DNA from 2 places in the Diaphorobacter sp. JS3050 genome. Region 1 is predicted to be linked to the other one. Evidence: riboswitches for the same ligand, from Rfam matches in the RefSeq annotation. Region 1 holds a riboswitch; the other holds the start of a gene.
What was found. A riboswitch is a leader RNA that binds a small molecule or an ion and turns the genes downstream of it on or off. The one in region 1 is predicted to bind glycine.

Region 1 (10,858 bases):
GGTCCATGCCGGCCTTGGCCGCGCAGTAGCCCGACTGCGACGCCATGGCGCGACGCCCCAGCCCCGAAGAGATGTTCAGCACCCTGCGCGCCACGGAGTGGGGCGGTGCAGCCCAGCCTTCGGTCGCGCCCAGGAAGGCGGCCGTCAGCAGCATCGGCGCCTCCAGTCCCACGCGCAGCGCGTTGGACAGCTCGGCCATGTCCTGCGGGCTGGCGCATGCCGACAGCGGCGCGATGCGGGGGATCACGCCGGCGTTGTTGATCAGCGTGGCGCTGGCGTATCGGCTGGCAGGCTGCGTGGCCAGCCATTCGCGCAGGCGCTGAGCGGCCTGCGCAGGCTGGGCCAGGTCCACGCTCCATTGCTCCAGCGTCGCGCCCTGCGGCACGGCCGTGGACAACGGCGCAGAGGTGCTGCGCGCCAGGCTGATCAGCGTGTTGCCGGGTTTCAGCAACTGGTGTGCCATGGCCAGGCCCATGCCGCGCGAGCCGCCGGTGAGGATGTAGAGGTGTTGCGTCATGCGGGCATGGTAACGGCCACGCACGCGGCGATCAAAACGGCGGTGCCGAGGCAAACGCGCACCAGCCACCCTGCAGCGGGTGCGCGAACTCCAGCACGCAGGCGTGCAGCAACAGGCGCGGTGCGCGGGCTTGTACCGACGCATCGGCATAGAGCTGGTCGCCCAGGATGGGGTGGCCCAGTGCCGCCAGGTGCACGCGCAGCTGGTGCGTGCGACCGGTGACGGGTTCCAGCTCCACGGAGGTGGTGTCGCCGGCGGCGTCGTGCGCCAGCACGCGCCAGCGCGTGAGGCTGGGCTGGCCGTGCGTGGCATCCACCACGCGCAGCGGACGGCGTTCCCAGTCCGCCGCGATGGGCAGCGCGATCTCGCCCCAGCCGTCCGCGTGCGCAGGGTCGGGCGGCGGCATGCGGCCCGCCACCACGGCGCGGTAGCGCTTGTGCACCAGCCGCTGGGCGAAGCTGTGGCTGAGGGCCCGCTGCATCGCGGCGCCCCGCGCCATGAGCACAAGTCCCGACGTGGGCTGGTCCAGCCGGTGCACGATGAGCGCGTCGGGCCACAGCGCCTGGGCACGCGTACTCAAGGCATCCTGTTTGTCGGGCCCCCGTCCGGGCACGCACAGCAATCCCGAGGGTTTCTCCAGCACCAGCAGCGTGTCGTCCACGTGCACGCTGCGGACGCCCTCTGATGGGCCGGCCGGCATACCCTGCAAAGGTGCATGCGCCCCCGCCGTCTGTACGGCCTGCGGCGCTGTCAACTCAACCGCCATGGGCCAGCCGGTCCACGGTCGCGCACAGCTCTTCCACGTCATCGGGCTTGTGGATCAGCGCGCGTGCGCCTTCGGCCAGCGCGGCCTGTTCGATTTCCGCCGTCACATAGCCGGAGGCCAGGGCCACTGGCAGGTCGCTGCGGATGGTGCGGGCTGCGCGCACGAGATCCAGGCCCGAGTAGCCCGGCATGTTGTAGTCCGTCACCAGCAGGTCGTAGCGCTCGGGGTGGGCCTGCAGGGCGTCTGTGGCTTGGTGCGGGTCGGTGAAACCGCTGACCTCGTAGCCGCGGCGGCGCAGCAGGCGCTGCACCAGAAAGACCAGCGCCTGGTCGTCGTCCACGTACATCACGTGCAGCAGACGGTCTGTTGCCGGCGCCACCGCGGGCGGGCTGGCGGGCGCGACCGGCGCGGGAACTTCCGGCAGGGCGGCGACCATGGTGTACGACGCCACGGGAAAGTACAGCGTGAAGCGGCTGCCCTCGCCGGGTGCGCTGTGCACGTCCACGCCACCACCGTGGGTGCGCATCACGCCGTGCACCACCGCCAGTCCCAGGCCGGTGCCCTGGCCCACGGGCTTGGTGGTGAAGAAGGGTTCGAAGATGCGCGACTGGGTGGCGGCGTCCATGCCCGGGCCGTTGTCATGCACGCGCACGGCCACGTAGTCGCCCGCGCTCAGGCCCAGGCTTTCGCGCATGCGCTGGTCGGGCTGGATCAGCGCAGCATCCACGCGAATGCGGCCACGGCGGCTGCCGATGGCGTGCACGGCGTTGGTGCACAGGTTCAGCACCGCTTGCTCCACCTGCGTGGCATCCGCCAATACGGGGGGCAGGTCGGGGGGGACATGCACGGTCAGCTCGATCTCGGGGGGCAGCGTGACCCTCAGCAGCCGTTCGGTGTCGTGCACCACCTCTGCCAGGGTGACGGCGGCACGCTTGGGCGGCTCGTTGCGGCTGAAGGTGAGGATCTGGCGCACCAGGTCGCGGGCGCGCCGGCCGGCCTTGTCGATCTCCAGCAGGCTTTCGTACATCGGCGTGCCGGGCGGGCAATCGGCTTTGGCCAGCTCCACGTTGCCCAGGATCGCATGCAGGATGTTGTTGAAGTCGTGCGCGATGCCGCCGGCCATGGTGCCGACGGCCTGCATCTTGTGCGACTCGCGCAGTTGTCCCTCCAGCGCGTTGCGGCGGGCTTCTTCGCGCTTGCGGGCCGTGAGGTCGCGGGCAAACACGGTGGTGGTCTCGCCTTCCGCATGGCGCTCGAACGACACGCTGATCTCCACCGCCAGCTCCCGGCCCGATGCCGTGAGCGCCGTCATCTCCCCCAGCGCCGCCTGCGTGGTCAGTTGCGCGAACGCCAGCACCTGCTGGGCCTCGGGCAGAAAGCGGCTCAACGGGCTGCCCAGCGCGTCGCTGGTGGCGCACTGGAACAGCATCGCTGCCGTGGGATTGAACACGGTGATGCGCTCGTGCTGGTCCACGCAGATGATCGCGTCGAGCGCGGAGTTGATCACCGCTTCCAGCCGGCGCTCGCTGGTGTGCAGTTGCACGTTGCGCTCCTGCAGCTCCTGTGCGCTGCGCTGCAGGGCCTGGCGTTCGGCCAGCAGCGGCCCCTGGTCGATCACGGCGCACAGAAACTGCGTGAGCGGCGCGTCCTGCTCGGAGCGCGACTCGATGCGCGCGATGTGCAGGTCGCCAGTGATATGGCGGCCCTCGCTGATGTGGAACACAACCTCCGTGGCCTCGGCCGTGCCCACGGCCCGCGCCTGGTCGAAGGCCTCGCGCACACGCGGCGCGTGGCTGTCGCTCACGAAGAGCATCAGTGCCGTCAGGGGGCGGTCCGTCTCGCGCGGTTGGAACGAGCGCTGTGCCATGGAGTTGGCCTGGACCACCATGTCATGCTCGTCCACCACCATGAGCGACAGCGGCACGCTGGAAAACAGGGCCTCGAATCGCTCGGAAGCGCTTTCGGCCGCGGCCTGGCTGTAGCGCAGCACCTGGTTCTGCGCCTCCAGCTCGGCCTGTGAGGCGCGCAGCTGCGCAATCAGCTCGGCCACGTCGCCGCTGGCCCGTTGAGGGCCGCGGCGCTCCGGCTGCTCAGGGGGGGACGAGGCAGGCTCCGCGGCGGGAAACAGCAGGGACAGGTCGGGGCGGCTCATGGGAATCGGGCAATCCGCAGGCCTGCCAGTGTACGCGTCTGCCTGGTGCCCTACAGGCCGGTGCCGCTGCCTCGTTCAGCGGCGCACCGACAGCAGCTCGATCTCGAAATTCAGCGTGGCGTTGGGCGGAATCACGCCGCCCGCGCCGCGCGCGCCATACGCAATCGCCGGCGGGCAGGTGAGCTTGGCCTTACCGCCCGGCTTCATGCGCTGTACGCCTTCGGTCCAGCAGGGGATGACGCGGTTCAGGGGGAACTCGGTCGGCTCGCCGCGCTTGTAGGAGCTGTCGAACTCCTTGCCGTCGGGGAAGGTGCCGCGGTAGTGCACCTTGACGGTGTCGGTGGCCTTGGGTGATTCACCGCTGCCGTCCTTGAGCGACTCATAGACCAGGCCGCTGCCGGTGGTGACGGCAGGGGCCTGCGCCTGGGCTGCGGAGGCGAGGGCAAGCGATGCGAGCAGTGCGAAAAGGGGGCGCATGGGTCAAACGTTCAGAAGCAACAAAGGCCCGATGGTAGGGCCTTTGTGAATGCCTGAGCGGAGCAGGCCGTCAGCCCAGTTCGCTCACCGGAACACAGCTGCAGAACAGGTTGCGGTCGCCGTAGACGTTGTCCACACGGCCCACGGGGCTCCAGTACTTGTTCTGGCGCAGGGCGGCAACGGGATAGGCTGCCGCATCGCGCGGGTAGGGGTGCTGCCAGTCGGCAGCCAGCAGGCACTCGGCCGTGTGGGGCGCGTTCTTGAGGGGGTTGTCGTCCTGCGGCCAGGTGCCGGCCTCGATCTGGCGGATCTCGCGCCGGATGGCGATCATCGCGTCGATGAAGCGGTCCAGCTCGAACAGCGTCTCGCTCTCGGTGGGCTCCACCATCAGCGTGTTGGGCACGGGGAACGACAGCGTGGGTGCGTGAAAGCCGTAGTCGATCAGGCGTTTGGCCACGTCCTCGGCCATCACGCCGCTGGTGTCTTTCAACTGGCGCAGGTCCAGGATGCACTCGTGCGCCACATGGCCGTTGGCGGAAGCGTACAGCGTGGGATAGTGGTCCTTCAGGCGCGCGCTGATGTAGTTGGCGCTCAGGATCGCTGTCTCGGTCGCGGCCTGCAGACCGTCGGCGCCCATCATGCGGATGTACATCCAGCTGATGGGTAAAACGGCTGCATTGCCCAAGGGAGCTGCGCTGACAGCTCCTGTTTTGGAAGCAATACCGCCCGTGGCATGGCCGGGCAGGTAGGGCACGAGGTCCTCCACCACGCACACCGGGCCCACGCCGGGGCCGCCGCCGCCGTGGGGGATGCAGAAGGTCTTGTGCAGGTTCAGGTGGCTCACGTCGCCGCCGAACTCGCCCGGCGCGGCCACGCCGACCAGGGCGTTCATGTTGGCGCCGTCCACATACACGCGCCCGCCGTGGCGATGCACCAGCTCGCACAAGGCCTTCACCTGGGTCTCGAACACGCCATGCGTGCTGGGGTAGGTGATCATCACGCAGGCGAGGTTGGCACTGTGCTTCTCGCATTGGGCCTGCAGGTCCGCCATGTCCACGTTGCCGTTCTCGTCGCACTTGGTCACCACGACCTGCATGCCCACCATTTGGGCGCTGGCGGGGTTGGTGCCGTGCGCGCTGCTGGGGATCAGGCAGATGTTGCGGTGGGCGTGGCCCTGGGCCGCGTGGTAGGCCTTGATGGCCAGCAGGCCGGCGTATTCGCCCTGGCTGCCTGCGTTGGGCTGCAGGCTGACGCCCGCGTAGCCCGTGGCCTGGCACAGCCAGGCGCGCAGTTGCTCGTCGAGCAGGCGGTAGCCTTCGAGCTGGTCGGCCGGGGCGAACGGGTGCACGTTGGCAAATTCGGGCCAGGTGATCGGGATCATCTCGCTCGTGGCGTTGAGCTTCATGGTGCACGAGCCCAGCGGGATCATGGTGCGGTCCAGCGCCAGGTCTTTGTCGGACAGCTGGCGGATGTAGCGCAGCATGCCGGTTTCGGAATGGTGGGTGTTGAACACCGGGTGCGCCAAGAAGCGGCTGGTGCGCGCCAGGGTGTCGGGGAACAGCGCCGGTGCGCCGGCGGCGTCCATCGCCTCGATGGTGGGCAGTTGCTGGCCGTCCCGCGCAAAGATCTTCCACAGCAGCTCGATATCGGCGCGGGTGGTGGTCTCGTCCAGCGAGATGCACAGGTAGTCATTCCAGGCTTTTCGCAGGTTTGCGCCCATCTGGACTGCGCGAGCAGCTATTGAATCCGTAGCATCCTTGGTGTGCAGGCTGAGTGTGTCGAAGGCCGAGCCATGGTGGCGGCTGGTGAACCCCAGCTGCGCCAGGCCGCGGCTCAGGATGGCGGTGAAGCGCGCCACGCGGCGGGCGATGCGCGTGAGGCCCTCGGGGCCGTGGTACACGGCGTACATGCTGGCGATCACGGCCGGCAGCACCTGGGCCGTGCAGATGTTGCTCGTGGCCTTCTCGCGGCGGATGTGCTGCTCGCGCGTTTGCAGCGCCAGGCGGTAGGCGGGCTTGCCGTGCACGTCCACGCTCACGCCCACCAGGCGGCCGGGCAGGCTGCGCTTGAATTCGTCGCGGCAGGCCATGAAGGCGGCGTGCGGTCCGCCGGCGCCCATGGGCATGCCAAAGCGCTGGGTGGAGCCCACCACGATGTCGGCGTCCCACTCGCCGGGGGCCTTGAGCAGCGTGAGCGCCAGCAGGTCGGTAACGAAGATGGCGGCGGCCTGTTTGGCGTGGATGGCGTCCACGTCGGCCTGCCAGTCCTGCACCCAGCCGCTGCTGGCAGGGTACTGGATGAGGGCGGCGAAGAAGTCGCCGGCCAGGGCCGCCTGCCATTCCTCCTGGGAATTGGCCACCACCACGGTGATGCCGATGGGGGCGGCGCGGGTCTGGATGACTTCGATGGTCTGCGGGTGCGCATCGCCTGCCACGATGAAGACGTCGCTCTTGGACTTGACCGAGCGCTTGGCCAGCGTCATGGCCTCGGCGGCAGCGGTGGCCTCGTCGAGCATGGAGGCGTTGGCGATGGGCATGGCCGTGAGGTCGCACACCATGGTCTGGAAGTTGAGCAGCGCCTCCATGCGGCCCTGGGAGATCTCGGCCTGGTAGGGCGTGTAGGCCGTGTACCAGGCAGGGTTTTCCAGCACGTTGCGCAGGATGACGCCCGGCGTGTGCGTGCCGTAGTAGCCCTGGCCGATGAAGCTCTTGAGGATGCGGTTCTTCGACGCAATGGCCTGGAGTTCAGCCAGCGCCGCGGCCTCGGTGGCCGGCGCGGGCAGGTCCATGGGGCGCTGGCGCGCAATGGAGCGCGGCACGATGGAATCAATGAGCGCACGGCGCGAGGCCTCGCCGATCACCGACAGCATGTGTGCTTCGTCGGCGGCGTCGATGCCAATGTGGCGGGGCAGGAATTCAGCGGCGTTTTCGAGCGCCGCCAGGGGCAGGGGGGAGGGCATCTGCATGGCGAGGGACCAGTCTCAAGAGCGATGGGGCGGTGCGGCGGCGCCGTGTGCACGGCGCCGCGGGTGCATCAGGCGTTCTGGGCGAAGGCGGTATAGGCCGTTTCGTCCATCAGGCCGGCGAGCTGGCCGGCGTCGCTGAGCTTGACCTTGAAGAACCAGCCGGCGCCCAGCGGGTCGGAGTTGGCCAGGGACGGGTCGGCGCGCAAGGCCTCGTTGACCTCGACGATTTCGCCGGACACGGGCATGTAGACATCGGCAGCGGCCTTGACGGACTCGACCACACCGGCCACGTCGCCCTGGGCAAAGGTGGTGCCCACCGCGGGCAGGTCCACGAACACCACATCGCCCAACGCATCCTGCGCGTGGACGGTGATGCCGACGACGGCCGCGGCCGGGTCGGCTGCGTTGATCCATTCATGGTCTTTGGAAAACTGAATGCTCATGGGGGGCTCCGGGAAGAAGAAGTGGAAGGAAAAGGTTTGAGAGTGGTCAGCCCGCACTGTAGCCGGGCTGACCTGGGCGCGGTGGCAGTTCGCCGTGGTGAATTCAGCCGCGGTAGTAGCGTGTGGGAACAAAGGGCGTGGCAGCCACTTCCATGGGCACGGCCTTGCCGCGCACCATGGCGTTCACACGGGTGCCGGGGGCGGCATGGGCGGGCATTACGTAGGCCAGGGCGATGGGCTTGTCGGCAGTGGGGGCCAGCAGGCCGCTGGTGACTTCGCCGATGCGCTCGCCCGACTCGTTTTGCAACTCGGTGTGCTCACGCACGGGCACGCGCTCCAGCGCCACCAGGCCCACGCGCTTGCGCGTGAGAGTGGCCGGGCTGTCGATCTGGGCCAGCACCTTGTCGGCGCCTGGAAAACCGCCAGCGCGCGCGCCGCCTGTACGGCGCACCTTCTGGATGGCCCAGTTCAGGCCGGCTTCGGGCGGGGTGGTGGTGGTGTCGATGTCGTTGCCATACAGGCACAAGCCGGCTTCCAGGCGCAGCGAATTGCGTGCACCCAGACCGATGGGCTTGACCTCGGGCTGGGCCAGCAGCGTGCGCGCCAGGGCTTCGGCCTGCGTGGCGGGCACCGAGATCTCGAAGCCGTCCTCGCCGGTGTAGCCGCTGCGCGTCACGAAGCACTGCGCCCCCGCGATGTCGAAATGCCCGCCGGTCATGAACACCAGTTTGTCCACGCCTGGTGCCAGACGCGCGAGCACCGCAGCCGCCTGTGGGCCCTGCAGCGCGAGCAGGGCCTGGTCGGGCATGGGAATCACCTGGCAGCGTTGGCCGATGCGCGCCTGGATGTGGGCAATGTCGCCCACCTTGCAGGCGCCGTTGACGATCACGAAGAGCTCGTCCTGCGCCATGCGGAAGAACATGAGGTCGTCGATGATGCCGCCCTCGTCATTGAGGAGCAGGCCGTAGCGCTGCTTGCCCACGGGCAGGTCGACCACGTCCACGGGCATCAGCGTCTCGAATGCTGCTGCGGCGTCAGGGCCGACCAGCTTGAGCTGCCCCATGTGCGACACATCAAACAGGCCGGCCGCCGTGCGCGTGTGGTGGTGCTCGGCCATCAGGCCCATGGGGTATTGCACGGGCATGGAGTAGCCGGCGAAGGGCACCATGCGGGCGCCCAGTTCGATGTGCAGGGCGTTGAGGGGAGTGGTGAGCAGGTCGGACATGGCGGACATGGCAATGGGCGAAGGCAAATGGTGGAGCGATCTCTCGATCGCCGATTTGCCCCGCTGTCCGCTTTACCTGAGAGATTCACCCCGCCTGCATGGCATGTCACGGGGCTTGCTCCTTCGGTGGGCCGCATGCTGCTGCGGCCTCTCTCCAGCAAGGGAAACACCCGCATCCCTGCGGGCGTGTCGCCAGTCCTTTTGCCTGAGCGTTCGGCTGCTGCCTGCGCCTTCGGCGGCCCGGCCCTGAGGGGCGCGGACTCTCTCCTGACGGGACGGATTCTATCTATTTTGCGTACACGAGATCACGCAGGGCCAATGAAAGCGATGGCACGTAGGTGATGACCAGGAGGCACAGCAGGACCACGCCCACGAACGGCAGCAGGTGGGCGACGATGCGATCCAGAGAGATGCGCGCCACCGTGCACGCCGCGAACAGGTTCACGCCGAAGGGTGGCGTGATCATGCCGAGCGCCAGGTTCACCACCATGATCAGCCCGAAGTGCACCGGGTCCACGCCGAAGTGCTGGGCCACCGGCGCCAGGATCGGCGCCAGCACGATGATGGCGGCGCTGGTCTCGATGAACATGCCGATCACGAACAGCGCGGCATTCACGCCCAGCAGGAACAGCGCGGGCGACTGCAGCACCTCCTGCAGCCAGCGGCCGATGGCGTCCGGCACGCCAGCGCGCGTGATGAGGAAGGCAAACAGGCCCGCATTGGCAATGATGAACATGATCACCGCCGACGAGATGGCCGACTTGCGCAGGATGGCGAACAGGTCCGCGACGCGGATCTCGCGGTAGATCAGCATGCCCACCACCAGCGCGTAGAACACGGCCACGGCAGAGGCCTCGGTGGGCGTGAACACGCCGCCGTAGATGCCGCCCAGGATGATGACTGGCATCAGCAGTGCCCAGCCCGCCTGCAGCAGTGCGCGGCCGAAGGGCATGCGCCCATCGCCGTCATGCTTGCCCCAGCCCTTGTACTTGCAATACACCCAGACGAACAACATCAGCGCACCGCTGATCAGGATGCCGGGGCCGAAGCCGGCGATGAACAGCTCGCCGATCGATACCTCGGCCGCCACGCCGTACAGGATCATGGGGATCGACGGCGGGATGATCACACCCAGCTCGGCACTGGTGGCCTGCAGCGCGGCCGCGTAGCTGGTGGGGTAGCCATGCTTGATGAGCGCAGGAATCAGGATGGCGCCGATGGCGAACGTGGTCGCCACCGATGACCCTGAGACGGCCGCGAAGATCATGCAGGTGAGCACGCAGGTCATGGGCAGGCCGCCCTGCACGCCGCCCACGATGCTCTTGGCAAACTCCACGAGCCGGCGCGAAATACCGCCGGTCTCCATGAGGTTGCCCGCCAGGATGAAGAACGGAATGGCTGCGAGCGGAAACTTGTTGATGGAGGCGAACATCTCCTTCACGGAGATCAGCATGTTGGCGTTCGCCACCTGGATGCCCAGGATGGAGGCCAGCCCGATGGAGACGGCCACGGATATGGTGAGCGCGAAGCACAGCACCATGGTGGAGATCATGACCGTGGTCATAGGGCCCCCACGCGCGTCATTTCATGTACCCGCCGCCCCCCGAGGAGGCCGCTCGCTTGCTTGAGGCGGCTCTGCGCGGCGCTCATTGGGCAGTCTCCAGTTCATGGCGCTGCGGGTCGATCAGATTGCCCACGATGCCGAGGATGCTGAACAGCCCACCCACGGGCATGGCCAGATAGGCCCAGAACATGGAAACCGACTCCAGCCCTGCCATCGACTGCACGCCGCCGCGGCGCGCGTAGTCCCACCCCCACCAGATGATCACGGCGATGAGCGCCAGCGCTGCCAGGCACACCACCCAGTCCAGCACGCGGCGCAGCGGGCGCGGGCTCCAGCGGTAGAGCACGTCGACGCTGACCATGGCGCCCTGCCGGAATGCCATGGGAATCGCCAGAAACACCATCCAGATCAGGCTGAAGCGGATCAGCACCTCGGTCCACTCGGCCGGCTCTTCGAAAACGAAACGCATCAGGATCTGGAACATGCCGAGCGCCGAGGCCAGCGCCAGCATGGCGCAGGCGCCCCACATGGCGACGGCGGTGCTCCAGCGCTCGCAGGAGAGGAAGAAGGTTTTCATGCGCACTCACGAAAATATGAATAAAAACGCCCGTGGCGCATGATCCACGGGCGGTAGCAGCTACTGAAAAGTGAGCGTCACTTGTAGTTGCGGATCTTGTCGAGGTTGGCCTTGCCGAACTCTTTCTCGAACTGCGCGTTCACGGGCGCGAGCGCGGCGACAAACTTGGACT
Region 2 (10,858 bases), 1.5 Mb from region 1:
ATAAAAAAAGCAGCCCGGAGGCTGCTTTTTTTGCGAAACCCGCGCCACGGTGTCAGAGCGTGGCGTCCTTGAGTTTCTTCAGTGCGCGGGTCTTGATCTTGACCGATGCGGGCTTGGCGGGGAACCAGCGCTCTTCGCCGGTGAACGGGTCCTTGCCGAAGCGCTTCTTCTTGGCGGGCACTTGCTGCAGGCCGATCTTGAGCAGGCCGGGCAGCGTGAACTCGCCGGAGCCCTTCTTGTGCACGGAAGCCAGGATGGCCGTCTCCAGCGCGGCGAGCACGGCCTTGGCGGCCTTGGGCTCGACACCCGCCTGCGTGGCGAGGTGGGCGATCAGCGCGGTCTTGGTGAAGGCTTCCTTCACGGGCTTGATGGCAGCAGGAGCTGCGGGGGCGGCTGCCTTCTTGGCAGGTGCCGCAGCCTTTTTGGCGGCGGTCTTTTTCACCGGAGCGGTGGTCTTCTTTGCAGTTGCCATGATGTCGGATCGTTGTAAGGTGTATAGAAGCAGGCCAGCCAGGCTGGTGATCGGATTCTAGGCGCTGTCTGTGCGCGTGGGGTGCCCTATTCATGCGGGTTTGCGCGAGAAAACCACGCTATCGCGGGCCTGTGGACGGCACAGGGCACGCACATGCCGCACGGGTGGCGCGCATGCGGGTAAGCTGTGCAACCATTCCCTGATGCACCAGGAGCAGGCCATGAGCGATAGCACCCCTTTCGGCTTCGGGCGTTTCGTCCCGGGATTTGATTTCCTGCAGAACCTGGCCAAGGGCGCTGCGGCGGGTATGCCCACCATGCCGGGGCTGTCGGGCTGGGTGGCGCCCACGGTGAGTGTGGACGAGCTGGACAAGCGCATCCAGGACCTCAAGGCCGTGCAGTTCTGGCTGGAGCAGAACGCGCGCGCCCTGGCCGCCACCGTGCAGGCGCTGGAGGTGCAGAAGATGACGCTGGCCACGCTGCAGGACATGAACGTGGCGATGGGCGACCTGGCCGCGAGCTTCGGCGCCGCCGCAGGCCAGGACAAGGAGCGGCCCGCCGCACGAGCCGCCGAGCCACCGTCCGCGTTTCCGTTCACCTCTCCGCCCGCGCCCGCACCGGAGGCGCAATCCCCTGCAAACGACGCCTCGGCGGCGCGTAGCGCGCGAACACCACCGGACGATGAAGCAGCGCCCGAGCAGACCAAGGGCGTGGCCGACCCGATGCAATGGTGGGGTGCGCTGACCAGCCAGTTCCAGCAGATCGCGGCGCATGCCCTGCGGGATGCGGGCACGCACCAGGCGGCCTTCGACGCCACGCGCGAGATGGCCAGCGGTGCACTCAAGACCGCCTCCAGCATGGCGGCGCAGATGGCCGCGCAGGGCATGCACGGCATGCGCGCGGCGGCGCAGGCCGCCGGTGCGGCGCCTGCGGCAACGCCCGCACCTGCCGCCGGTAAGCCTTCCACAAAGGCGGCCGCCCGGCCGGCGACCCAACCGGGCGGCAAGGCCAACGACAAGGCCAACGACAAGGCACGTCCGGCCGCCAAGCGGGCTGCCGTGGCCAACGCGGGCGCCAAGCGTGCCCCCGCACCATCGCCAACCGAAAAGGCTGCCGCGTCCCGCACGCGGCGGCCGGCAGGTTGAGCTGCGCGGCGGCGCCTGTACCCCATCGCAGGGCTGACACATGAGACTCTTTCCCAATGCACACGCCACCCATCCGCAGTGGCACATGGCCGCGGTGCTGGTGCTGGCGCAACTGCGGGCGCAGATGGCGCTGCCCCAGTACGCCAGTGCACCCACGCTGGGGCTGCTCTACATCACCGACCACTACGCGGACGATGCCGCGGCCCTGCTGGACCTGCTGCGGCGCGAACTGCCGACGGTCACCGACTGGGCAGGCGCGGTCGGCGTGGGCGTGGCGGGCAACAACGTCGAATATTTCGATGAACCCGCGCTCTCGCTGATGCTGTGCGACCTGCCGCGCGCGCACTACCGCGTGTTCTCGGGCGTGGCGCCGCTGGCGCACGGCGATGCGGCCGGGGTGGGCTTTGCGGCCCACACGGCGCTGGTGCATGCGGACGGCCAGACCCCCGAACTGGCGGACCTGGTGGCCGAGATGGCGGGCCGCACCAGCAGCGGCTACCTGTTTGGCGGCGTGGTGGCCAGCCGCGGGGCGCAGGTGCAGCTGGCGCTGCCCGCCGGCGGCGAGGGCGACGGCGTGCTGCACGGCGGCCTGTCGGGCGTGGCCTTTGATGCGCAGGTGGAACTGGTCTCGCGCGTCACGCAGGGCTGCCAGCCCATCGGCGCGCAGGCGGCCATCACCGCCGTGCAGGACAACGTGGTGCTGGAGCTGGACGGCGAGCCCGCGCTGGACGTGCTGCTGGACACGCTGGGCGTGACGCTGCAGGGCGACGCCCAGGCCGCGCTGCGCGCCGTGCGCGCCACGCTGGCAGGGCTGGAGGACGCGGACGCACCGCAGCGCCAGCGCACGGGCCATTTCGGCGCCGACACGCGCGTGCGCCACATCGTCGGGCTGGACGCGACGCGCAGCGGCGTGGCGCTGGGTGACCATGTCGAGGTGGGCATGCGCCTGGCCTTCTGCCAGCGCAACGTCGGCGCGGCCCGTGCCGACCTGATGCGCATCTGCGCCGAGATCCGTGAGGAGCTATCGCCCCAACTCGAAGAGGCGCAGGCGCTGCCCGCCGCAGGCAGCGCGCCGCATGCCGAGCCGGCGGGCGGCCGGCGCATTTGCGGTGCGCTGTATGTGAGTTGCTCGGGCCGCGGCGGGCCGCACTTCGGTGGGCCCAGCGCCGAGCTGCAGATCGTGCGCCATGCGCTGGGCGACGTGCCCCTGGCGGGCTTCTTCGCCGGCGGCGAAATCGCCGCGCACCGGCTCTATGGCTACACGGGCGTGCTGACGGTGTTCGTCGCATCGGACGGGGCTTTATAAGCCTTTTTGGCCTCTAGCGCCCGTCCATCAAGCGCAAGCAGCTATGCAATGCATAGCGCCGTGGCGCTTGCTCAAACGCCGATGACGGCGGGGCGGGGCGCCGCAGCAGGGCGCGGCAGGCCGCAGAACGCGAAGTCCAGCTCCGGCTCCAGCCCGCTCACGATGCGCGCGATGGACTTGCCCGAGCCGCAGGCGTGGGTCCAGCCCAGCGTGCCGTGGCCGGTGTTCAGGAACAGGTTGCCGTAGCGCGTCTTGCCGATCAGCGGCACGTTGCTCGGCGTGGCGGGGCGCAGGCCGCTCCAGAACTGCGCCTGGCTCGCATCGCCCGCGCCGGGAAAGAGCTGCTCCACGCGCCGCACGATGGCTTCGCAGCGCACGGCGTTCAGTGCGCGCTCGTAGCCGTTGAGCTCGGCCGTCCCCGCGATGCGCAGCCGGTCGCCCTGCGCGCTGGTGTAGCGTGAGAAGACCAGCTTGTACTCATCGTCCGTCAGGCTCACCTGGTAGGCGGCGGCCGTGTCGCGCACCGGCAGCGTCACCGAATAGCCCTTGGCCGGGTAGATCGGCAGGCGCAGGCCCAGGGGCTGGGCCAGCAGCGGGCTGAATGCGCCCAACGCCAGCACGTAGGCGTCGCCGCGCACGCGCTCGTAGCCGCCGGCCTCGTTGGTGATCTCCACATGGTCGATGGCGCCGCCCGCCGGGTGCAGCGCGGTGATGTGGCAGCCCAGGCGGAATTGCACGCCCGCGGCCTGGGCCACGCCGGCCAGCGCGCGCGTGAACAGGTGGGCGTCGCCGGACTCGTCCTCCGCCGTGTAGGTGGCGCCCGCCAGCTGCGGGCGGACGTGGGCCAGGGCTGGCTCGATGCGCACGGCCTCGTCGGCATCCACCACGCGGCGGTGGCAGCCCAGCGCACGCATCTGCTCGGCGGGCGCCAGCGCGGCGTCGAGTTCCTGGGCGCTGGTGTAGAAGTGCAGGATGCCCTGTGTGCGCTGGTCGTACTGCAGGCCCGTGTCGGCGCGCAGTTGCTGCAGCGTGCTGCGGCTGTAGCTGCCCAGGCTCACGATCTGCTCGATGTTGTGGCGCGTGCGCGCGGGCGTGCATTCGCGCAGGAATTGCAGGCTCCAAAGCCACTGGCGCATGTCCGCGCGCAGGCGAAACAACAGCGGCGCATCCTCTTTGCCCAGCCACTGCAGCACCTTGAGCGGCGCGCCGGGGTTGGCCCAGGGCTCGGCGTGGCTGACCGAGATCTGGCCGCCGTTGGCGAAGCTGGTTTCCGCACCGGGCACAGCCTGCCGGTCGATGACGGTGACCTCGTGGCCGAGTTGCTGGAGAAAGTACGCAGAGGTGGTGCCGACGACGCCGGCGCCCAGAACGATCACGCGCATGGTTTACAAGCCTTTTTCAAGGTTTGCGCAGGCAGGGCGCGCGCGAGCAGCTATTGAATGAATAGCGAACAGCGGGCGCGACCTGGCCTGGCTGCCGCTCCCCCTGTCCTTGGTACCTGAGAGATTCATGCCGCGCGGGACCGTGCGCGGCACTTGCTCCTTCGGTGCGCCACGGCGGGCGTGGCGGCTCTCCAGACGGCTGTGTGGGTATGCAGTACGGAACCTGAGCGTGTATGGGAGTTTGCGCCTTCGGTGAAACGGCATGCAGCCGTTTGCTCTCCTGCGCCGGCCATCGTAGCGGCCCGGGCGCGGCGCCCCCAGCGGGCTAACCCTCAAACCATGAACACGCTCTCAGGGCGGGGCGCCGGGTGCATGCTCAGGGGTAGACCGCTTCGCCCAGGTTGAGCATGAGGCGGTTGGCCCAGGCGAACAGCGCGGCGGCGTGCACCGTGTCCAGGATTTCCAGGTCGCTCAGGCCCGCAGCGCGCAGCGGCGCGATGTGCTGCGGCCCGAATGCACCGGGCGCGCGCGTGAGCGCGGCGCTGGCCTGCGCCAGGGCGCGTTCGCGGGCGTTGGTGCCGGCGCTGTCGGGGTCGGCGAAGATCTGCGCGATCACGTCGTTGCGCTTGGCCAGCTGCTCGAAGCGCTGCGCATGCACCGCCGCGCAGTACACGCAGCCGTTGATGCGCGAGACCACGGTGGTGGCCACCTCGCGCTCGGCGCGCGGCAGGCCGCCAGGCGCGTACATGATGGCGTTGAACGCCTCCGAGCGCTCGGCGAGCACGCGGGGCTGGTGCGCCAGCACGAGGTAGAAGTCCGACGTGCGTGCCTTGGGGTGGCTTGCGTCCAGCACGGCGTTCTGCTCGGCGCTGGCGGTTGCGGGGTCCACCACGGGCAGCCAGGCCTTCCAGTCCAGCGTCTCGCTGGTGTAGCCGGCCAGGCGCAGCGGCTCGCCGGGCGGGGGCAGGTTGGCGGGGTGCACGAAGGGCGCGTCCGGCGTGGTGGGAGCGACCGCCGTGGCTGCGGTGCCCGCGGGGCCGAGGGCGGCCAGCGCCGCCACGCCTGCCACCAACCGCGCCTGGTAGGCCACGAAGCCGATGAGCTGCGCGAGCAGCACCACGTCCGGCGTGGCGAGGCCCGCCTGGGGCAGGGCGAGCAGGGCCGCGCGGTCGGCCGCGGCGGGCTGCGTAGCCAGCAGCTGCGTGAAATGCGTGATGGCTTGCCAGCGCGCATCCGCCAGCGGGGCTGGCAGGCCGGCCAGGCGCGCGCCGTAATGGTCGGCCAGCGTTGCCACGCCGCTGGCGGCCGCCACGGCCTGGGCCACGGACAGGCGCTCGGCCAGCGCCAGGCCCCCGGGCAGTGCTGGCGCGAGCAGCAGGTCTTCGCAGGCCTGGGTGGCGGTGATGGCCTTGGCGCGCTGTTGGCGCGCGGCCTGGGCATGGGGGGCATGGCCCAGGCGGGCGAGCTGGTCGATGGTGTCGGTCATGGCGAAGGCAGGATGCGTTGGGAGGTGTCGGCGGGCGTCCATTCGTCGCCCAGCAGTTCCGGCTCGGCATAGGCCTGCAGCGCGGCGAAGTGGTGCTCCACGTCCTCGCGGTACAGCAGGCCGGCGATGCCGCTGGCCAGGCGCCGTGCACCGTCGCTGATGGCGGGGATGTCGCCCGACACCGTGCCGTGCGACAGCGCCGCCGGGTAGCAGAAGCAGTGGATGCGGTCCAGGCCGGGGCAGGCGCCGGCGGCTTTCTCGCGGAATTCGAACACCGGGCCGAGGTCGGGCGAGTCGGACAGTTCGCGGTCTTCATCGCCGGCGGGCGGCTGGTAGCGCTCGCCCCAGGTGCGGACATGGCGCGCAAACGGCGCGAATTCGGGCTTTTGTGCCCAGTCGATCACGAAGCCTGTGGCGAGGACCAGGAAGTCGAATGCGAACGTACCCTTGGCCGTCGCCACGTGCAGCGCGTGGCCCACCTGCGTAACGTCCTGCACTGCGCAACCGAAGTGGAAGAAGGCGTTGGCGTGGCCGGACACGCGCAGCGTGCTGCCGTGCGGCGGCGGCACCTGCTGCACGTTGATGTAGTGGCGTATGCGCCACTTCCATGCGTCGGGCAGGTCGTGGTGCCCTTGCGTGAGGCCGGGCACGCCCGAGCCCTTGGACTTGTTCACCGTGGGCATGACCGCGCGACGCGCGATCAGGTCCACGCTGGCGGCGCCGCATTCCAGCGCCGTGCCGGCGCTGTCCATGGCGGACGAGCCCATGCCGATCACGCCCACGCGCTTGCCCTTGAGCGTGGCGTAGTCCAGCACGTCGGACGAATGCGCCCACAGGCCACCCTGTGCGGCGTGGGCCACGCCCCGCATGAAGGCAGGGACCTGCGGGCCGCCCAGGCCGTCGCGGCCCGTGGCCAGCACCACGCGGCGCGCCAGCCAGGTGGCGTGGCCGGTGGGGGTCTGCACGTCCACCGCCACCAGGCCGTCGGCGCGTGGGTGCACGGCGGTGACGGTGTGTTCATTGCGCACGTCGGCCTGCGTCACGCGGCGGTACCAGCGCAGGTAGTCCATCCACTGCAGGCGCGGGATCTTGTCGAGCGCGGCCCAGGCCTCACGGCCCCACTGGGCCTCGAACCAGGCGCGGAAGGTGAGCGAGGGCACGCCGAGCGCGGGGCCGGTGAGCTCCTTGGGCGAGCGCAGCGTGTCCATGCGCGCCGTGGTGGCCCAGGGGCCCTCGTAGTCGGCGCGCGCGCGGTCCAGCAGCACGGCGGCAATGCCCTGCTGCGCCAGCGCCATGCTGGCCGCCAGGCCCGCCTGGCCGGCGCCGATGATGAGCACGTCGATGACGGGCTGCCCTTCATGGGTGCGAGGCGGCAGCCATGCGCGGGCGCGCCAGTTGAGGGTGAGCAGGTCGTGCCGCAGGCGGTCTTCGAGGGCGGCCAGGCCGGCCGCCCCCAGGGGAAGCGAAAAAGACATGGAGGACGTCGAAGAAAGCGTGGAGGGCGAAATCAGTCGATGCTGATTTTGGCGTCCTTCACCACCTGCGCCCACTTCGCGCGGTCCTTGTGGACCGTTTGGCGGAACTGCTCGGGCGTTTCGATGCGCACCGTGTTGCCCTGCGACTCGAAGCGCTGGCGCACGTCGGGCTGCTCCAGCACCTCGCGCAAGGCGGTGTTCAGCTTCTGGACCACGGCCGGGTCGGTGCCCTTGGGGGCGAAGATGCCGAACCAGATCGAGCTGTCAAAGCCCTTGGTGCCGGGCAGGCCGCTGGCGCCGATGGGCGGCACCTCCTTCACGGCCGCCACGGGCTTGGCCGTGGTCACCCCCAGCAGGCGCACCTTGCCGGTCTTGTAGTGCGGCAGCACGGTCTGCACCTGGTTCATGATGCAGCAGGTCTCTCCGCGCAGCACCGAGGTGATGGCCTCGGGCCCGCCCTTGTAGGGCACGTGCACCATGTTCAGGCCCAGGCGCGCATTCAGCTCGGCAAAGGCCATGTGCGTGCCCGTGCCGTTGCCGGTGGATGCGAAGTTGTACTTGCCCGGGTTGGCGCGCACGGTCTCGACGAACTCCTTGAGGTTCTTGGCGTCGATCACCGCGGGGTTGATGGTGAGCACGTTGGACACGTCGACCAGCGGGGCGACGGGCACGAAGTCGGCCTCCACGTCGAACGGCAGGTTCTTGTAGAGCGCGGCATTGCTGCCGTGCGTGGCGGCCGTGCCGAAGGCCAGGGTGTAGCCGTCGGCCTTGGCCCGGGCCACGTACTCACTGGCGATGTTGCCGGCCGCGCCGGACTTGTAGTCGATGACCACGGGCTGGCCGAGTTTCTGGCCCAGCGGCTCCTGCACCGCGCGCGCCACCACGTCCACGCCCGATCCGGCCGGAAAGCCCATGATCAGGGTGACGGGCTGCTTGGGCCAGTCCGTGGCCTGGGCGAGGGCGGATGTGACGGTCAGCAGCGTGGCCAGGGCGGCGGTGGCGTGGCGCAGGAGGGGCATGGCGAATTTCCTTGTGATGGGTCAGTGCAAGGCGGCGCCCTATCGTGTAGGCACAGCCGAAACACGCCCATTGTGGAGAAATTCACATGCAACGCGCTATATGCATATGGACGGCCCGTCGCCGTCCCGGGCCATGCTGCGCGCGGACGACCGGCGCTCGGCCGTTCATCTCCGGTAGGGGTTGTCGGGCCGGCGGTCGTGGCGGTTGGGCACGCCGTCGCCATCGCGGTCCCAGCCGCCGCGCACGAAGCGCCATTGGTCACTGCGCTGCACCCAACGCGGCTGGCGGTAATGGTGGCCGTGGCGCACCTGCATCCACTGGCCGGGCACCCACACATGGCGGTGGCCGCGCCATTCCCAGTGGCCCTGCGACCAGACCATGCCGCGGCGCGGTGCAGGCACGCGCTCGTAGCGTGGAGGCGGTGGCGCGTGGTATTGCACCGCATAGGCGGGCGGTGCCGAGTAGTGGGGCGTGCCGGCCTGGATCACGACGGTGGCGTTGGTGGCCGCATGCGCGGCGCCTGCCAATGACAGCAGGGCGACGAGGCTGCCGGCTGCGGCAAGGGTGGTGGTGCGGACCATGGCGTTCTCCTTTGTTGTGGGATGCGGCGCGGGGCGCTGCGGGAGACTCCATGCTGCGGGCCGCATGTCAACGTTTCGGCCGCGTTGTTGCATCCCCGGCAAAGGTTTGTGAGCAGGTGTGACGGCGGCCTTCCGGCGGGCAGGATTCAGGTGTTGGAAAGGCTGCAGCCCTTGTCAGAGAAGCGCCACAAGCTCCTTTTTCAATAGTGAGAGAGGCGCGACCAGTGCGCGGCGAGGCGCCGCGGTGCTTGGCGCACCGCCCGCCACGCCACGATTGCTTGCATGTGCCGTGGGATTGACCCCCTCTGGGGCCGCCCCCAAGATCAAACACCGCACACGGCTTGGAGAACTGGGGGGGCTTGCATGGACACACCCAACTGGGCCCTGGTGGCCAATGGCTCGATGGCGCGCCTGCTGGAGCTTGACCCTGCGGCAGCCACGCACTGGACGGAAAGGCAATGCCTGACGCATCCGGCCGCCCGCCTGCATGGCAGTGCGGCGGGGCATGAGCCGCCCGGACATTCGATTGCAGGACGCAGCGGTCTGGCGCCGCGCAGCGAGGCCGCCGCGCAGGAGCGGCGCACCTTCGCGCGCGAGGTGGCCCACGCGCTGCGCGAGGCCGTGGGCGCGGCCGAGCGCAGCCGCGTGGCCGTGTTCGCGTCCAACCCCTTCCTGGGCGAGCTGATGGAACAGCTGGATGGTGTCACCCACCAGCGGCTGGTGGCCAGCCATGCACAGGATCTGACGCACCTGAGCTTGCAGGAGTTGGCGCGGCATTTGCAGGCAGAACGCGGCGGCTGACACGGCCCCGGTGTGAGGACCGACCATGCGCGCCATGGTGCTGGACGGACCCGGCCAGCCGCTGCGACTGGCGGAGTTGCCGTGCCCCGTTCCGCAGGCAGACCAGCTGCTGCTGGCGGTGGAAGCTTGCGGCGTGTGCCGCACGGACCTCCATCTGCGTGACGGCGAGCTGCCGGACGCGGTGTGGCCCCTTGTGCCGGGGCATGAGATCGTGGCCCGTGTCGCCGGCCTGGGGCCGGGCGTGCGGGGCTGGCGGCAGGGACAGCGGGTAGGCGTTCCTTGGCTGGGGTGGACCTGTGGGCACTGCCGGTTCTACTCCAGTGGGCGCGAGAACCTGTGCGTGCAGGCGTGTGGGGGCGACGGATGGTCCAGTGTGGGCACCGCGAAGGGGGAAGTCAATGGCAGGCCGACTGCGTCGGGTTTTGGGTGTTTTAAGGCGCTGGCACCCGTCCATCAAGCGCCATAAGCTATTAATAAAGGAGCATCACGGCCTTGCGGTGCGGCGCATCTGGGCAAAGGCCTCGAACTCCCAGCTGCGCATGGCCAGCAGCAGGGTGTAGCCCTCGCGCTCACGCTCGGGCAGGCGCTGGTCGGCCAGGTGCTGCTGCGCGAAATCCTGCGCCACGCGCTGCAGCCGCTCGGTGAAGGCCGGCGCCAGGCTGCGTGCGATGGAGCCGTGCACCAGCAGCACGCCCTCGCCCGGCGCCTCGAAGCCGCCGTTGAAGTAGTCCAGCAGTGCATGGTCGCGGAAGTAGTGCATCACCGGCCCGTGCGGGCGCCAGCGGAAGGTCTTGGCAAGCTTCAGGCGGTAGCGGTTGAGCGGGCGCAACTCGATGATGCCGATGCGGTCGAGCTGCGCCAGGTACTGGATGCCCTCGGCCTCGCTCAGCCGGTAGGTGGTGGTGATCTGCTCCAGGGTCCACTGGCTCAGCACGCAGATCGCCATCAGCAGCAGCTTCTTGTCGGCCACCACGGCCTTTTCCTGCTCCTGCGTCAGCTCGCTCAGCAGCGGCTGGCTGTCAGCCACGCGCCGCGCCAGGTCGGCAAAGTCCAGCCGCAGCACGCGGCAGATGGCGTCGATGCGCGACAGCGGCATGTCGCCCTTGGCCAGCATGCGCTTGACGCTGGACTCGGCCATGCCCAGCGCCTGTGCCAGGCTGGCATAGGTCATCTGGGCGGACTTGAGTTCCT

Region 2: it holds a riboswitch for glycine, as region 1 does, so the genes downstream of both, HND92_RS17520 (D-amino acid dehydrogenase) here and gcvT (glycine cleavage system aminomethyltransferase GcvT) in region 1, are expected to answer to the same signal.

What each region holds. Positions count from the first base shown of each region.
Region 1 covers NZ_CP053553.1:2,180,425-2,191,282, reverse strand. The annotation lists gene HND92_RS10580 (SDR family NAD(P)-dependent oxidoreductase) at 1-517, opposite strand, end outside; gene HND92_RS10575 (RluA family pseudouridine synthase) at 549-1,217, opposite strand; gene HND92_RS10570 (ATP-binding protein) at 1,273-3,435, opposite strand; gene HND92_RS10565 (FKBP-type peptidyl-prolyl cis-trans isomerase) at 3,511-3,912, opposite strand; gene gcvP (aminomethyl-transferring glycine dehydrogenase) at 3,983-6,877, opposite strand; gene gcvH (glycine cleavage system protein GcvH) at 6,946-7,320, opposite strand; gene gcvT (glycine cleavage system aminomethyltransferase GcvT) at 7,424-8,554, opposite strand; glycine riboswitch at 8,599-8,713, opposite strand; glycine riboswitch at 8,733-8,825, opposite strand; gene HND92_RS10545 (TRAP transporter large permease) at 8,832-10,109, opposite strand; gene HND92_RS10540 (TRAP transporter small permease) at 10,192-10,686, opposite strand; gene HND92_RS10535 (TRAP transporter substrate-binding protein) at 10,764-10,858, opposite strand, start outside.
Region 2 covers NZ_CP053553.1:3,675,314-3,686,171, reverse strand. The annotation lists gene HND92_RS17540 (tyrosine-protein phosphatase) at 1-4, shown strand, start outside; gene HND92_RS17535 (HU family DNA-binding protein) at 53-472, opposite strand; gene HND92_RS17530 (PhaM family polyhydroxyalkanoate granule multifunctional regulatory protein) at 693-1,616, shown strand; gene HND92_RS17525 (FIST N-terminal domain-containing protein) at 1,657-2,922, shown strand; gene HND92_RS17520 (D-amino acid dehydrogenase) at 2,994-4,304, opposite strand; glycine riboswitch at 4,398-4,509, opposite strand; gene HND92_RS17515 (peroxidase-related enzyme) at 4,681-5,790, opposite strand; gene HND92_RS17510 (NAD(P)-binding domain-containing protein) at 5,787-7,265, opposite strand; gene HND92_RS17505 (tripartite tricarboxylate transporter substrate binding protein) at 7,298-8,284, opposite strand; gene HND92_RS17500 (YXWGXW repeat-containing protein) at 8,450-8,866, opposite strand; gene HND92_RS17495 (host attachment protein) at 9,230-9,667, shown strand; partial or broken gene HND92_RS17490 (alcohol dehydrogenase catalytic domain-containing protein) at 9,693-10,046, shown strand; gene HND92_RS17485 (helix-turn-helix transcriptional regulator) at 10,152-10,858, opposite strand, start outside.